DNA from 2 places in the Paenibacillus hunanensis genome. Region 2 is predicted to be linked to the other one. Evidence: riboswitches for the same ligand, from Rfam matches in the RefSeq annotation. Region 2 holds a riboswitch; the other holds the start of a gene.
What was found. Region 2 has a riboswitch for glycine ahead of sdaAB (L-serine ammonia-lyase, iron-sulfur-dependent subunit beta). Riboswitches for the same ligand answer to the same signal wherever they lie in the genome.
Positions count from the first base shown of each region.

Region 1: it holds a riboswitch for glycine, as region 2 does, so the genes downstream of both, gcvT (glycine cleavage system aminomethyltransferase GcvT) here and sdaAB (L-serine ammonia-lyase, iron-sulfur-dependent subunit beta) in region 2, are expected to answer to the same signal.

Region 1 covers NZ_CP139194.1:1,613,490-1,620,622, forward strand. Annotated here, with positions in the region: gene gcvPB (aminomethyl-transferring glycine dehydrogenase subunit GcvPB) at 1-650, opposite strand, end outside; gene gcvPA (aminomethyl-transferring glycine dehydrogenase subunit GcvPA) at 647-2,002, opposite strand; gene gcvT (glycine cleavage system aminomethyltransferase GcvT) at 2,141-3,256, opposite strand; glycine riboswitch at 3,643-3,739, opposite strand; gene gcvH (glycine cleavage system protein GcvH) at 3,922-4,314, shown strand; gene SK066_RS06530 (SDR family oxidoreductase) at 5,083-5,946, shown strand; gene SK066_RS06535 (DUF2569 family protein) at 6,198-6,746, shown strand; gene SK066_RS06540 (GNAT family N-acetyltransferase) at 6,854-7,133, shown strand, end outside.
Region 2 covers NZ_CP139194.1:1,784,538-1,791,670, forward strand. Annotated here, with positions in the region: gene SK066_RS07270 (DMT family transporter) at 1-617, opposite strand, end outside; gene SK066_RS07275 (response regulator transcription factor) at 699-1,400, opposite strand; gene SK066_RS07280 (hypothetical protein) at 1,425-1,658, opposite strand; gene SK066_RS07285 (ATP-binding protein) at 1,979-4,786, shown strand; glycine riboswitch at 4,895-5,005, shown strand; glycine riboswitch at 5,009-5,089, shown strand; gene sdaAB (L-serine ammonia-lyase, iron-sulfur-dependent subunit beta) at 5,210-5,875, shown strand; gene sdaAA (L-serine ammonia-lyase, iron-sulfur-dependent, subunit alpha) at 5,890-6,783, shown strand; gene SK066_RS07300 (glycoside hydrolase family 31 protein) at 6,931-7,133, opposite strand, start outside.

The DNA of each region.
Region 1 (7,133 bases), 170 kb from region 2:
CCGCGTTCATTGGAAGGAATCGTTACCGTTTGGAAACCGGCTACGGTTGCACTCGCCGGGTTTGTGCCGTGCGAGGAATCCGGTACGATGACCTTTGTACGATGCTCGCCGCGTTTTTCATGGTAGGCACGGATCATCATAAGACCTGTCCACTCGCCGTGTGCACCAGCAGCAGGTTGCAGGGTAACAGCATCCATACCAGTTAGCACAGCCAGATCGTTTTGTAACGTATGCAGCAGCTCCAGCGCACCTTGAATGCTTTGCTCTGGCTGGTACGGATGGATTTTGGCAAATCCAGCGTAGCGAGCTACGTCTTCATTTACTTTTGGATTATATTTCATCGTACAGGAGCCGAGGGGATAGAAGCCATTGTCGACCCCAAAGTTCATACGGGACAGCTCGGTATAGTGACGGATTACATCCACCTCATAAACTTCCGGCAATGCCGCCGCTTCGCTACGCAGCATATCCTGCGGAATCAGGCTGCTCAGATCGGCTTCGGGTACATCACATTCCGGTAAGGAGTAACCGACACGACCAGGCTGACTCAGCTCGAAAATTAATGCCTTTTCCTTTGCGACCACAGCTTGTTGCAATGGATTCGTGTCGACAGCTTGCGTTTCGCTTGCAGTTAACGTTTCGTTTGTCATAGCGATGCCTCCAATTCGATTGCCAGTTGATCGATTTCCGCTTTGGTGCGTTTTTCCGTTACGGCGAACAGCATATGACCGGACAATTCTGGATACGATAGACCGAGATCATAACCACCGATGATGCCTTTTTCGAGCAGCTTGCTATTAACTGCTGCTGCGGAAGTACCCTCCGGCAGACGAACGACAAATTCATTGAAGAATGGAGCGGCAAATGCCAGTGTGCAGCCTTTGACAGCACCGATCGTGGTAGCAGCGTAATGTGCTTTTTGCACGTTTAATCCAGCGACATCAGCCATGCCCTGCTTGCCCATAACGGACAGGTAGACGGAAGCTGATAGTGCCAGCAATGCCTGATTGGAGCAAATATTCGATGTGGCTTTATCACGACGGATATGCTGCTCACGGGTTTGCAAAGTCAGCACGAAGCCGCGTTTACCGTTACGGTCTGTCGTTTGACCGACGATACGACCTGGCATACGGCGCATCTGTGCTTGAGAAACGGCGAAGAATCCGCACGTTGGACCGCCGAGCGACATGGAGATACCGAGCGGCTGTGCATCACCGACTACGATATCGGCTCCGAGCTTGCCTGGCGCTTCCAGCAGACCAAGCGAGATCGGATTCGTGCTCACGACGAGCAGTGCGCCATGCTCATGCGCCAGATCGGCAGCGGCACGGATGCCTTCAATGCCGCCGAAGAAGTTAGGCGATTGAACAAGCACGGCTGCGGTATCGTTATCCAGCACTTCGGCAAGTGCGCTAATATCGGTCACGCCATCACCATAAGCAACCTCAACGACATCCAGATTCAAGCCGCGTGCATAGCTGCGTACAACTGCGCGTGATTCCGGGTGAATGGTAGAGAAAGCGACGATCTTGCTACGACGAGTAGCCGATGCCGCAAGGGAGGCAGCTTCGGCAAGCGCGGTTGCACCATCGTACATACTCGCATTAGCAACCGCCATGCCTGTTAATTCACAAATATAGGATTGAAACTCGAAAATCGCCTGTAGCTCGCCCTGGCTAATTTCCGGCTGGTACGGTGTATAGGCTGTATAAAATTCGGAGCGTGAGATCACATGATTAATAACGGAAGGTACATGGTGATCGTAGATGCCTGCACCGAGAAAGCTTGTATAGCGATCGGTATCTGCATTACGTCCAGCAAGAGTAGCTAGATGGCGAGTCAGTGCATATTCGTCCAGCATGCCAGACATCGGCATCGTTCCCTCGTAACGAACGGAAGCAGGGATGTCCTTGAACAATTCCTCAACAGAGGAAGCACCGATGACAGCCAGCATGTCGGCTTCATTTTGTGGGGTCATCGGAATGTAGCGATGGGATTTCATAAATTATGCTCCTTTCGGTAGCGTGCTACCGGAATATTATCAATCGAATCGTTCTTAGCCATATATTTTGATTGACGATAAATCTATACAACAGTGAATGTACATATATGCAACAATCGATTAAATAAGATGAAAAGCTTACGATTTTACCGGCTGACGCTTGTAAAATGGAGCTTTCACGACTTCAGCCTTCAACTGCTTGCCTCGAATTTCAACTTCCAGCGGTGTACCCAGCTCAGCGCTGCTTGCCTCGATCAAAGCGAGACCAAGATTACGCTTCAATGTTGGCGACTGTGTCCCTGTCGTTACCTCACCAATCTGACGACCCTCGCGGAATACCGTATAGTGCGAGCGTGGAATACCGCGATCCAGCAGCTCGATACCGACCAGCTTGCGTGGAACCCCATTTTGCTTTTGCTCTGCGAGAATATCACGCCCGATGAAGTCACCTTTATCCAGCTTGACGAAAAAGCCGAGCCCTGCTTCCAGCGGCGTAATATCAGCAGATAGCTCCTGACCATACAGCGGCAGCTTCGCTTCAAAACGGAGCGTATCACGTGCACCCAGACCGCAGGCGATCAGACCATCATCTTCACCTGCTGCCAGCAGACCCTTCCAGATTGCTCCAGCCTGCTCTGCTGGACAATAGATTTCAAAGCCATCTTCGCCGGTATAGCCTGTACGGGAGATAATCACCTCCGCACCATATAGCTTCACATCTGTAACAAATGTAAAGCTGGATAGCTCAGTCAATACATCCGTACCCGCTGCTTTACTCATGATCGATGCAGCCAGTGGACCTTGCAGCGCGATCAATGCCGTTTGCTCGGAGATATTATTAAGTAGTACATCATCTGGCAGATGCTGCTTGAGCCAATCGATGTCTTTATCGATATTGGAGGCATTCAGAACGAGCATGTACAGATTCTCGTGAATGCGATAGACGAGCAGATCGTCCACGACACCGCCATTCGGATAGCACATCAAGGTGTACTGGGCTTGCCCATCCTGTAGACGAGTCACATCGTTCGTCAGCATCTTTTGTAAAAAGGCTTCGGTGCCTTTGCCACTGAACATGACTTCGCCCATATGGGATACATCAAACAATCCAGCACGTTCGCGCACAGCTTCATGTTCTTTTTGAATGCCATAAAATTGTACTGGCAAATCCCAGCCTCCAAAATCGATACAGCGTGGGTTACCCGTTTCGGCGTATAGCGGATAAAGCGGTGTTCTTTTCAGCTCTGTTGTCATTTTGGCTCACCTCTAATTCATAATATGAACGGTCAAGCGATCTACAGACTGGGTTACTATGCCGCCCAGCCTAAGATTATCATCAGGAGCAGGGCTTATTTATTTTGCGATAGCATCTTCTCAAGGTGAGGATGAAGGAGCATTGATCCTTACCAAAGAGCAATCGTTCTGCAACAGAACACAAAAAAACAGGGAGGACAGGGAAGAAACGGGTACATAACCCGCTCATTCCCTTGTCCTCCCTGTCCTTGATACCTGAGAGTTACCTTGCTGCCTGTCAGCATATCGCTGATGGAGCCGAAATGAACATTTCAGCCAGATCAAGCAAGTTTCCCCTTTGGTGATCCGCTGCGTAGATGTTCTACGCCGGATGCTCTCCAGAGCCGCGTCCCGTACAGGTCCCTTTTACCTGAGAGATTCACCGTTTCCGGCTTACTCCTTCGGCGCTGCCATCCAGTGGTCAGTCTCTCCCTGCACATTCATCCGCTTCCATATGATGTTATGTATTTCCGAACATTAAATCACTAAACGGTCAAAAATGTATGTTTATTATATTAATACTTGATTGAGTAAACGATGTCAAGCCTCTTGACAGCGCAAACTCGCTTACTATACTCTTGTGGCATTAGGATACTAACATGACAAGAATCGGAGGAGCATAAACGATGAGCGAGATTAAGGATCAATTGCTGTACAGTAAAGAGCACGAGTGGGTGGAGCGCATTAGTGAGGATACTGTACGTATCGGTATTACCGATTTTGCCCAGCATCAACTGGGAGATATCGTGTTTGTAGAGCTGCCTGAAGATGGACGCGCTGTAAGTGAGGATGAAGAAGTAGGTACAATCGAATCGGTTAAAACCGTTTCTCAATTGTTTTGCCCGGTAGCCGGAACGGTAAGCAAGCTCAATCCTGATCTCGAAACCGAACCAGAGCTCGTCAACTCCGACCCATACGGCCGCGGCTGGATGATCGAACTCAAAGTAGACGGTGATCTGGACACAGCCCTGTCTACACTGCTTGATGCCGCTGCTTATGCGGAGCACGCACAGGATTAATCTGTTAGCTCCAGCACCATATCGTTGCCCGGCATGATCAAATTATCAAAATACTTAAAAACGTAATATTAGAAATGTTTAACTTATCATCCTCGAGCGCCTGGCGTTCGGGGATTTTGTTATGGAGAAATATAAACGCTAGCTTTAAAAGAAAGTAGGGTAGGCATAAAAAGACTGTATCAATCAAAAGAGAACATCAATTCAAAGATGAAACCCATTCAAAGAACATACACATCGAAGCGACCCAACGTCAAAAGGAGCAAACTTTACAATAAGAGACACAGAAAAGTTGATATAGAGGAAGTGAATGAAAAGTAGATACGGTGCAACAAACAACGAGAGAAATCGATATATTGAAGCCAAACTTCAACAGTAAGCTTAAAGCGCTTTCCTGCTTCCAGTATATCATACTACCTCGCAATAATGCGCGATCCGATGCGTATGAAATAAATCCTATTTTCTAAAAATGTATGCATATTAACCTCAGACCACTTCATGCGTAGATTCCCTAATATACGTTTACAATTCTAGTAAAGTCTCTGCTAAAGCCGAACGAAGTATTCAATGAGAGCCTTTATTAGCATCGCAGAAAAAAGTATCGCAGAAAAAGTATCGCAGAAAAAGTATCACTAAAAAGTATGATCAAAAAATTTGCTACAAAAAATAATTACAAATCAACGAATATATGAACTTCTTCCTTTTCCTTACTGAAGTCATATCCATCTATACCAGCATAATCTAAATCCATGATGAAAGGAGCCACCCACATTGAACACCCGACGCATACTTATCACAGGCGCCAACTCCGGCATGGGACTTGCCTCCAGCATTGCGCTTGCCAAGCAAGGACACGAAGTGATCATGGCATGCCGCAACGAGGAACGCGGACAGCAAGCATTGCAGCAGGCTCGTGAGCAAAGTGGATCTGATCGACTAAAGCTTATGCAATGTGATCTCGGTTCACTCGACGGCATCCATCAGTTTGCCGAGCAATTTTATCAAAACTACGATCGGCTCGATGTGTTATTGAACAACGCTGGTGTGGTCAACCTCAAGCGTAAGGAGACAAAAGATGGCTTTGAGATGTCATTAGGTGTCAATCATCTTGGACACTTTTTACTAACCCGTCTGCTGCTGGATGCGGTTCGACAGTCGCGATCTGGACGCATCGTCACGGTAGCCTCTGGCGCGTATAAAATTGGCAAAATTCACTGGGACGATCCGAATCTGAAGCATGGCTACACGGTGATCAAATCCTATGCTCAGTCCAAGCTGGCGAATCTGTATTTTAATCAGATTCTAGCGGAGCAGCTTCAGGGCACAAATATAACGGCTAACTGTCTGCACCCTGGCGCGGTAGCGACAAGCATCGGTGTCGATCGAGACACCGGCTTTGGCAAACGATTACTAGCAGCACTGGCGCATACGCCCTTTTTTCAAACACCTGAACAGGGCGCAGAAACCGCGGTATTTCTCGCAACCGATCCATCTGTAGAAGGACAATCCGGTCACTATTATTATCGTAAAAAAGTGCATTCTCTACGGCCACGGGCGATGAACCGTGAAGAGGCGCTGCGGCTATGGGAATGGAGTGAGCAGCAAACGGGAATCGAATCCTCCCTTCATGTATAAACGAATTGAAAGTAAAGGGAAGTAGCCTGTTTAGCAGGAAGCGACATCTTTTGCATGATTGAAATAGGATTCTGGCAATGGCTGTGATAGACTGGAGAAAGCGGGCAACTACACGAATAAGGCGTTGTACCGATCGGTCTGATCATTTGTGAGATTGCCTTTTTCTAGTGTCATACCGACATTCGTACAGGCTGCTCATATGGGATCGCATAGATCGCAAATAGATTTAGAAACAGAAAGGAACGGAAACAATGAACAATAATTATCCGCCAAATCCGAATGGTCAGGAGCAGCCACCTCAGCCACCATTTGGTCAACCACAACCACCACAGGGGCGTCCGCCACTCGTTGGGCTTGGAGGCTGGTTGGTCGTGTTTCAGATTTACATGTATTGGAGCCTACTCGTCGCTCTCCTTGCGATTCCAACCTACATATTCATGATGTTCCTGGTTGCCAATCCAGACGTCTTTCCAGCGGAAGTGAGAGGGGATATTGATCGGATTCTAGCGCTATACAATGGGAATCTACAGGCTCTCTCCGTATATGAAATGATCGTAGCGGTTATTCAGATTGTGCTACTTGTAATCATGCTCGTACAGTTGTACACGCGCAAGCGTTCTTTCCCACGTACAGCACGTGCGTATTTACTGATTAATCTGGCGTTGACTGTCATTGCCTTTTTCATCGTCCCACCAACTTCAGGTATGGTTACAGGCATGATTATCTCGGCAATTATGACGCTACTATGGAACCTGTATTTTTCTCGTTCCGTACGAATCAAAAATACATTCGTTCGCTAAACGCATAGATTTTACGCACGGTAAGGCTACAGGAAGTAGATAGACAGCTTCCCCTATAGCTATTACAATAAGTAGAAAAATCTATGCTGTATGTGGGGGAATAGACGATGCAAGAAACCGAAAAGTACGAGATTCAGATTGCTCGTCAGCAGGATCTGGACGAGATTGTCAGCATTTATAATTCATCAATTCCCGGTAGACTCGCTACCGCGGATACTGAGCCCGTAACCGTAGCAAGTCGCCAGACCTGGTTTGACGAGCATGATCCAGCCCGTCGACCATTATGGGTACTCTGGCAAGGTGATCGCATCGCTGGCTGGGCAAGCCTGCAAACCTTTTACGGTCGTCCGGCATACAATGGTACCGTCGAGCTGAGCGTCTACGTGC
Region 2 (7,133 bases):
TGCGCAATATTGTAGAACGCTAACACCGTTGCCGCCATGAAAAACACCCAGAAGTTATAGACTAGAGCATCCATATGCGAACGAACCTGCTTGCTGATCAGCATATGCACAGCAACTGCAATCGTACCAAAAAAGGACAGCATATCGCCTTGAAAAGCAGTGCCTGACACGCTAAAGTCACCCCAGCCGATCGCGACCGAACCAATCACCGCAAGCGCCATTCCGATGATCATATAACGATTCGTCCGTGTCTTGAATAAAAAATACGATCCGATCACAACCATAATCGGCTCCAGTGTCAAAATGACGGTCGAACTGGCAACCGTCGTCAGACGTAATGAGCCCATCCAGAATAGAAAATGCAGTGCCAGCATAAGTCCCGACAGGGCTAGCATCAGCCAGACACGCGGTGGAATATTGAGCAATGCACGATAATGTCGCAGTGCTAACGGCAGCAATAACAGATCGGTAAAGTAAAGACGATACATCGCAATGACCGATACGTTAGCATCTGACCAGCGGATAAAGATAGATGAGAAGGAAATGGCGATAATGCCGATTACATAGAGGACTTCCAGCGGAATCCAATGCTCGCGGGTAGAGATGGTTGATTTCATTCGTTTGTTCTCCTATGTCAGACTGGGCTATTCATAATACAAGGGTGATCATGGTGATCACCCTGCGCATCGACAGATTTCTTATTCAGCAACCTGTACATATTTATATCCAGTACCCCATACCGTTAAAATATGCTCTGGATTTTTCGGATCACGCTCAATTTTTTTACGCAGATTGGAGATGTGTACATCGATCGTACGATCCAGATACGCGCGATCGCCGCCTTTGATCCGATCCATTAGCTCATTGCGAGTAAATACTTTACCCGGTGCATTATGAAGCTCTTTCATAATGGCAAACTCGATCTGCGTCACCTCGACCTCCTGATCATCGACAAACAGGCTATGGCGATAATCATTGACCGAGATCCGATTCTGAGTGTTGCTTGCCGATAAACTATAGCCGTTCATCCGATGCAGCTCACTGCGCCGGAGCAGTGCCTTGATCCGTGCATCCAGCTCCTTTAAGCTAAATGGCTTGCATAGAAAATCATCTGCACCGTTATCGAGCGCTTTTAGACGTTCATTTAACATCGTATTCGCCGATATCATGAGTACAGGCACCGTCGATTGCTTGCGAATCTCCTGCACCAGCTCACTGCCGCTCAGATCAGGCAGCATCAGATCGGTCACGATAATGTCAGGGTTGTATTCATCCAGCAGTGCCAGCGCTTCGACAGCATCATGAATTAGTTTGGTATCGTAGCCTTCTTCCTTGAGGAAAAAGGCGATCATATCGGCTAAGCTTTTCTCATCTTCGATCAATAACACTTTCGTAGGCATTGCTGTCACTCTCCTGTTTGGAAATTAGGGCTGCATCAGCCAACCGCCATCGTATGACGCTGCGATGTTAAAATTACGATAGAAGTAATCTTTTTTCGCCCGGGATGCGAATCTTGGGATGTCAAAGTGCGACAGGCTCACATGCAACGCAGGAGAATGCTCTTGCGTCTGCGGCAGTCGGTACGTTTTTAGCTTTTCCTCGTTGCCTGGTGCGGCAAGGATACAGACAGGCTTCGCAAACCATGATCGTCTATTCACGCATATGTACATAAGACTGGTGGATGGTTCGATGTCCTTGAGGGAAGCTCTTTATGATTCTCGGATCATGTATTTGCAGGTATAATGAAATTATCGTATTATCTTAATTCCTTAGTCATTTTGAATCTATACGCCTGCCTGCTGGTAAATACGCATATATTGTACCACTGATAGACGATATGGGGGATATGGAATATTTTTAACAACACAATGAAACCGTCGCTATCGCCGTCTGTACTATTAAGAAATGGGATCAAGTATGCTATGAATGCCGAATCGTTTTGGGTAGCTGCTGTCCGTGAAGGAAAGGGCCGTTGGTTATGAAACACAAATTATTACATTTGTTCCAGTCTCCGTGGATCGGTACAGTCATTCTGATCATCGCAGGAATCATGCTCAACGGATGGGTATTAAACCTTTCGTTTGCACTTATATTTTTGTTTGGTAGCGCAACCCTTCTGATTATTTTACGACTGTATGGTGTTTCGTTTGCCGTGCCTGCCATGCTGCTCATTGATTTGCCCCTACTATGGTATCATTCGTATACACAAGCCCTTGTGGTTCATACTTTTGAAATTATATTTGTCGCCATTGGATTACGATATTTTCGGAATAGCATGCTATTAAAGCTAGATATCTTATTCTGGGTCACGATTGCGCTACCGATCTACTATATGATGAACCAGCTGGTGTATCATGTAGAAGTCAATTCTAGCCTAATTTGGTTACTTCTGATTAACCGTCTACTTAATGGTATCGTAAATGCACTGATTGCGTCTACTGTTGTCGGCTTTTTGCTCAAGCGTGTACCGATCGGTAAGCGACCAACCTATATCATTTCGATACGAAGTGTTATTTTTAAATATTTATTAGTACTGATTATGGCGAGCTCGATTCTGGTTTTATTCGTCAATGGCAGCCAGCAATTTCATGATGTCGTTTTTTGGGGCTCCACGAATTTGGAGCGCTCCTCGCGAATCTATATTGATCGGTTACAGGAGATCAATGAGGATACGGTCAAAACACGCAAGCTGATGCAGGAGTATAAGCAGGACTTTAGCGTAGATTCTATTTTGGTGAATCCACAGGATCAGGTGCTTGTATCTACCTTTAGCCAGGGTGAAGATGCACGGTTTGTAAATGGTGGAGCGCGATACGAGCAGAACCTATTGCTCGATTACTCCAGTGTGAAGGTGTATGAGCAATATCCGCTGCAAACGAAGTATTTACTGGAGCGCTGGGAGCAGTCTAGCTTTGTGCTGCATACGACCTTACAGAATGGCAACAAGCTAATTATGGTATTGCCTTTTTCATATTATTTGTATCCAATGTATAACTTCTATCTGGAAACGATGATCCGAATGCTAATTATTATCTTTATCGCTGCATTGCTGGCGCAGCTGATCAGTCGAACGCTTGCCCGTCCGCTGCAAAAACTCATTGACGCTTCGGATCATATCTCCAGTCGTCTGGGTGGGAGTGAGCGTGTACGCTGGCCGCAAAGTTATATTTATGAGATCGGTCAGCTCATTCACAATTTCCAGAGCATGGTGGACACGCTGGAAACGCAATTTGTACAGATTAAGAAGGATAAAGAGCTACTGGAAATTCGCGTGGTCGAGCGTACCTTCGATCTGGCAGAAAGTCAGGCGCAGAAGCGGGCGATTTTGCGGCTTGCAGTGGATGGCATTATCTCTACGGACAGTCAGCTGCGGATTACAGAAATGAATCCGGCAGCAGAGCAGATGCTGCAATGTGAGCTGACCGAGGTGACCGGAATGCCGTTATCCCAATTTATTCAGATTGACGAGCATTCGGCAGGTGGACAGAGTAGTACGGTGATTGCCAGACGTACAGATGGTAGCACATTCCGGGCGGAGCTGATGCGCAGTGAGATTCTGAATGAGGGTCGAGCGATGCATACGTTCTTTGTCCATGATCTGACCGAGCAGGAGCAGGCGCAGAAAAAGTATAACGAGCATGAGCGTCAGGTGAAGCAATTGACGGATCGTTTGCTAGAGGAGCAGGTTGCAGTAGAGAAGCAAAAGCAGATCACCGGGAATCTGCTGCAAAATGTGCAGGAGGGCATCGTGATCGGTGATGTGCAGGGCAGCACCTTATTTATTAATCCGACGATGCAGATTCTGTTTCAGCTAGAGGATTATACCGAACGCCCGGTATCGGAGCTATTGGAGCAGGTGCAGTCACAGCTAGAGCCGGATGCCGTTTCATTATATGATCGTTTACAGCGTTATTTTGACGGGCAGGAGGATTGGGAGCAGGATCATATCATTATGAGCAAGAGCGGTCTGTTATTAAGTGTTCGGATGACACCGCTGGATGATCTACAAACGAATGTGAGTCAGGGCTTTCTGCTCACCTTCCGTGATTGCACCGAGGAGCGCCGCATGAAGCAGCTGCAAAATGAACTGATTGCGGTCGTATCGCATGAGCTGCGTACACCATTATCTGCGATTATGGGCTATATTGAGATGCTATCGATGTATGAGGATATTCCAGCTGATAAGCGGCGTGAGTTTATGAATACGATTCAGTTTGAAGGGACGCGGCTGTCCAGATTGCTGGATGATTTTCTGGATAGTCAGCGTATTGATGCTGGACGTGTCGATTATATGATGGGGCGTATTCGTTTGAATGAGCTACTTCAGGTCGTTTGCTTCCAGTGGGATATTCAGCAGCGTGATCGTCTGCGTCTGACGACACCGGAGCATGAGCTATATATTGTTGGTGATCATAATCGGATGATTCAGGTCATCAGTAATCTGATCGGCAATGCACTGAAGTATTCGCCTGGTGACTCGGCAGTAGACATTCGTCTGCTGGAGCTGGAGGGTCGCGTCTTGATTGAGATTGAGGATTATGGAATCGGCATTGCCGAGCAGGATCGACCGCGTATTTTCCAGAAGTTCTTCCGTTCTGGTGTGGCGGAGGCAAGGCGGATCAGTGGCACGGGTCTCGGCTTGTATATTGCCCAGCGAATTATCGATGCACATCATGGCAGGCTAAGCTTTATTTCTGAGCTTGGAAAGGGCTCTACCTTTACGATTGAATTGCCTGTGGCAGGAGAGCCGGGAGCACCGGAAGCGCATGATACGATTCGTCCATAGCCTTCGTTCAGTAGTAAGGATTGACAGCTTCTAGCCACTGCATTAAGCTAGGAGTGATTGGAAACATGTTCGGGAAAAGGCAATGCTCCCGCGCATCATACGACGCGGATGAATAGAGCGGGAGAGTCTGCGGACGAATGTGGTCCGCCACCGAAGGAGCAAGCTGCCGGATGCCAGCCGTCAGTTAATCTCTCAGGTAACAGGAACCGCTTTGGGACGCAACTCTGGAGAGAGCGTAATAGCCACCCAAGGGGTATCGACGAGATTGATTTTCGTCCAAACTCTCAGGTAACGAGGACAGAGCATACAGGCCATGCAGGCTGTATTCTGTCCTTTTTTGGCGCGTGCTTTCAGGCAGGCATTGCCTACGGATAGAACAGCAGCATCTGCTCATACTATGCAGCAGCGGAAAAGGGGAAGCGTATGCGTTTTAAAAATGTATTTAATATTATCGGTCCATCGATGGTTGGCCCATCCAGCTCACATACGGCAGGAGCGGCACGGTTAGGTAGAGCAGCTCGTCAGTTGCTTGGTGAACTGCCAGAGCATGCGGACATTATTTTATATGGTTCTTTTGCCGAAACGTACTGGGGACATGGAACCGATCTGGCGCTGGTAGGCGGTCTGCTGGATTACAGCACAGATGATCCGCGTTTACCTGATGCAGCCGAGATTGCGGATGAACAGGGGATGACGATTCAGTTTGAAAAAGGGTCAGGTAATTACCCGCATCCGAACTTTGTACGTCTGCGGCTGAAATGCGGTGAACAGCAGGCGGAGCTAGCTGGCGCTTCGATCGGGGGCGGCAATATTGAGATTCATGAGCTGAATGGCTTTGATGTGAAAGGCTCAGGTCAGTATCCAACGCTTGTCGTGGAGCATATGGATAGCAAGGGCGTGCTGGCAGATATTACGCGCACGCTTAGTGAAGGGGAACTGAATATCGGTTTTATGGACGTGGATCGCAAATCGCGCAGCGGTGAGGCGATGACCTTGATCGAGCTGGATGGAATACCATCTGCGGCGGTACTGAAGCAGATTGAAGCATTATCCCATGTGACACGCGCCGTTGTAATTGATCTGGATTAGAAAGGAGGGATACGATGCAATTTCGTACATTACAGGATATTGTTCGTTTATGTGAAGAAAGACAATGCTCGATTGCGGAGCTGATGATCGTGGAGCAGGTCAAGGAAACCGGTGTATCGCGAGAGCAGGTTGTCGAGCAGATGACCTCATATTATGAGGTGATGAAGGAAGCGGTGCATCGCGGTATTCATGAAGATACCGTATCACGCAGCGGCTTGACGGGTGGCGATGCACGCCGTGTGTATGACTATCTGAACGGAGGCGAGACCGCCGCAGGCAGTCATTCTACACGTGCGATGTCGTATGCACTGGCAGTGTCGGAGGTGAATGCGTCGATGGGACGGATTATCGCTACTCCAACAGCAGGCTCGTGTGGGATAATTCCGGGTGTATTCGTAAGTACACAGGAGCGATTCGGCTGGAGCGATGAGCAGATGGTGCTCGGTCTGTTCGCAGCCGGTGCAATCGGCTACGTGATTGCCAACAATTCCTCAATCTCTGGAGCCGAAGGTGGCTGTCAGGCGGAGGTGGGCTCTGCGATTGGGATGGCGGCAGGTGCAGTGGTTGAGCTGCGTGACGGTACCCCGCAGCAGGCGATGCATGCGGTAGGTCTTGCACTCAAAAACACACTGGGTCTGATCTGTGATCCGGTTGCTGGCCTGGTAGAGATTCCATGTATCGTCCGTAACGGATTAGGTGCAGTGAATGCACTAGCCGCCGCTGATATGGCGCTGGCAGGAGTACGTAGCGCAATTCCATCGGACGAGGTCGTTGATGTGATGCTACAGGTGGGTCGCACGATGCCAAGTGAGCACCGCGAGACAGCACGTGGTGGTCTTGCCCAGACACCAACAGGACGTAAAATCACGGAGGAGCTTCGCCGTCGTCGTGAGAATCAGGGTGGCTAAGTAAAGGATCGGTATATCGATATGCAAAAGGGACTGTCTGCGGACAGTCCCTTTTTTGTGTGGTGCTGAGTTTTCACATATACCGTATCGTAGCTATGATCGATCAATTAATTAATGAAGCCGCACTGCTGTAAGCTTTCTTTTATTTTAATACCCTGCCGATTGTAGCGATGCCAGTGTATTGCTGAATGCCTGACGCCATGTAGCCGCTTCAGACTGACGAATATAGACGGGTGTAATGTGAAGCGGCGCTTCGGCGGTAATCGTCTGTCCACCCGTATGCACGGTGCCACTCCACGCATCTGTCCAATCTGTCCCTTTCGGTAAATAAACCGAGCGTGTACGCTGAT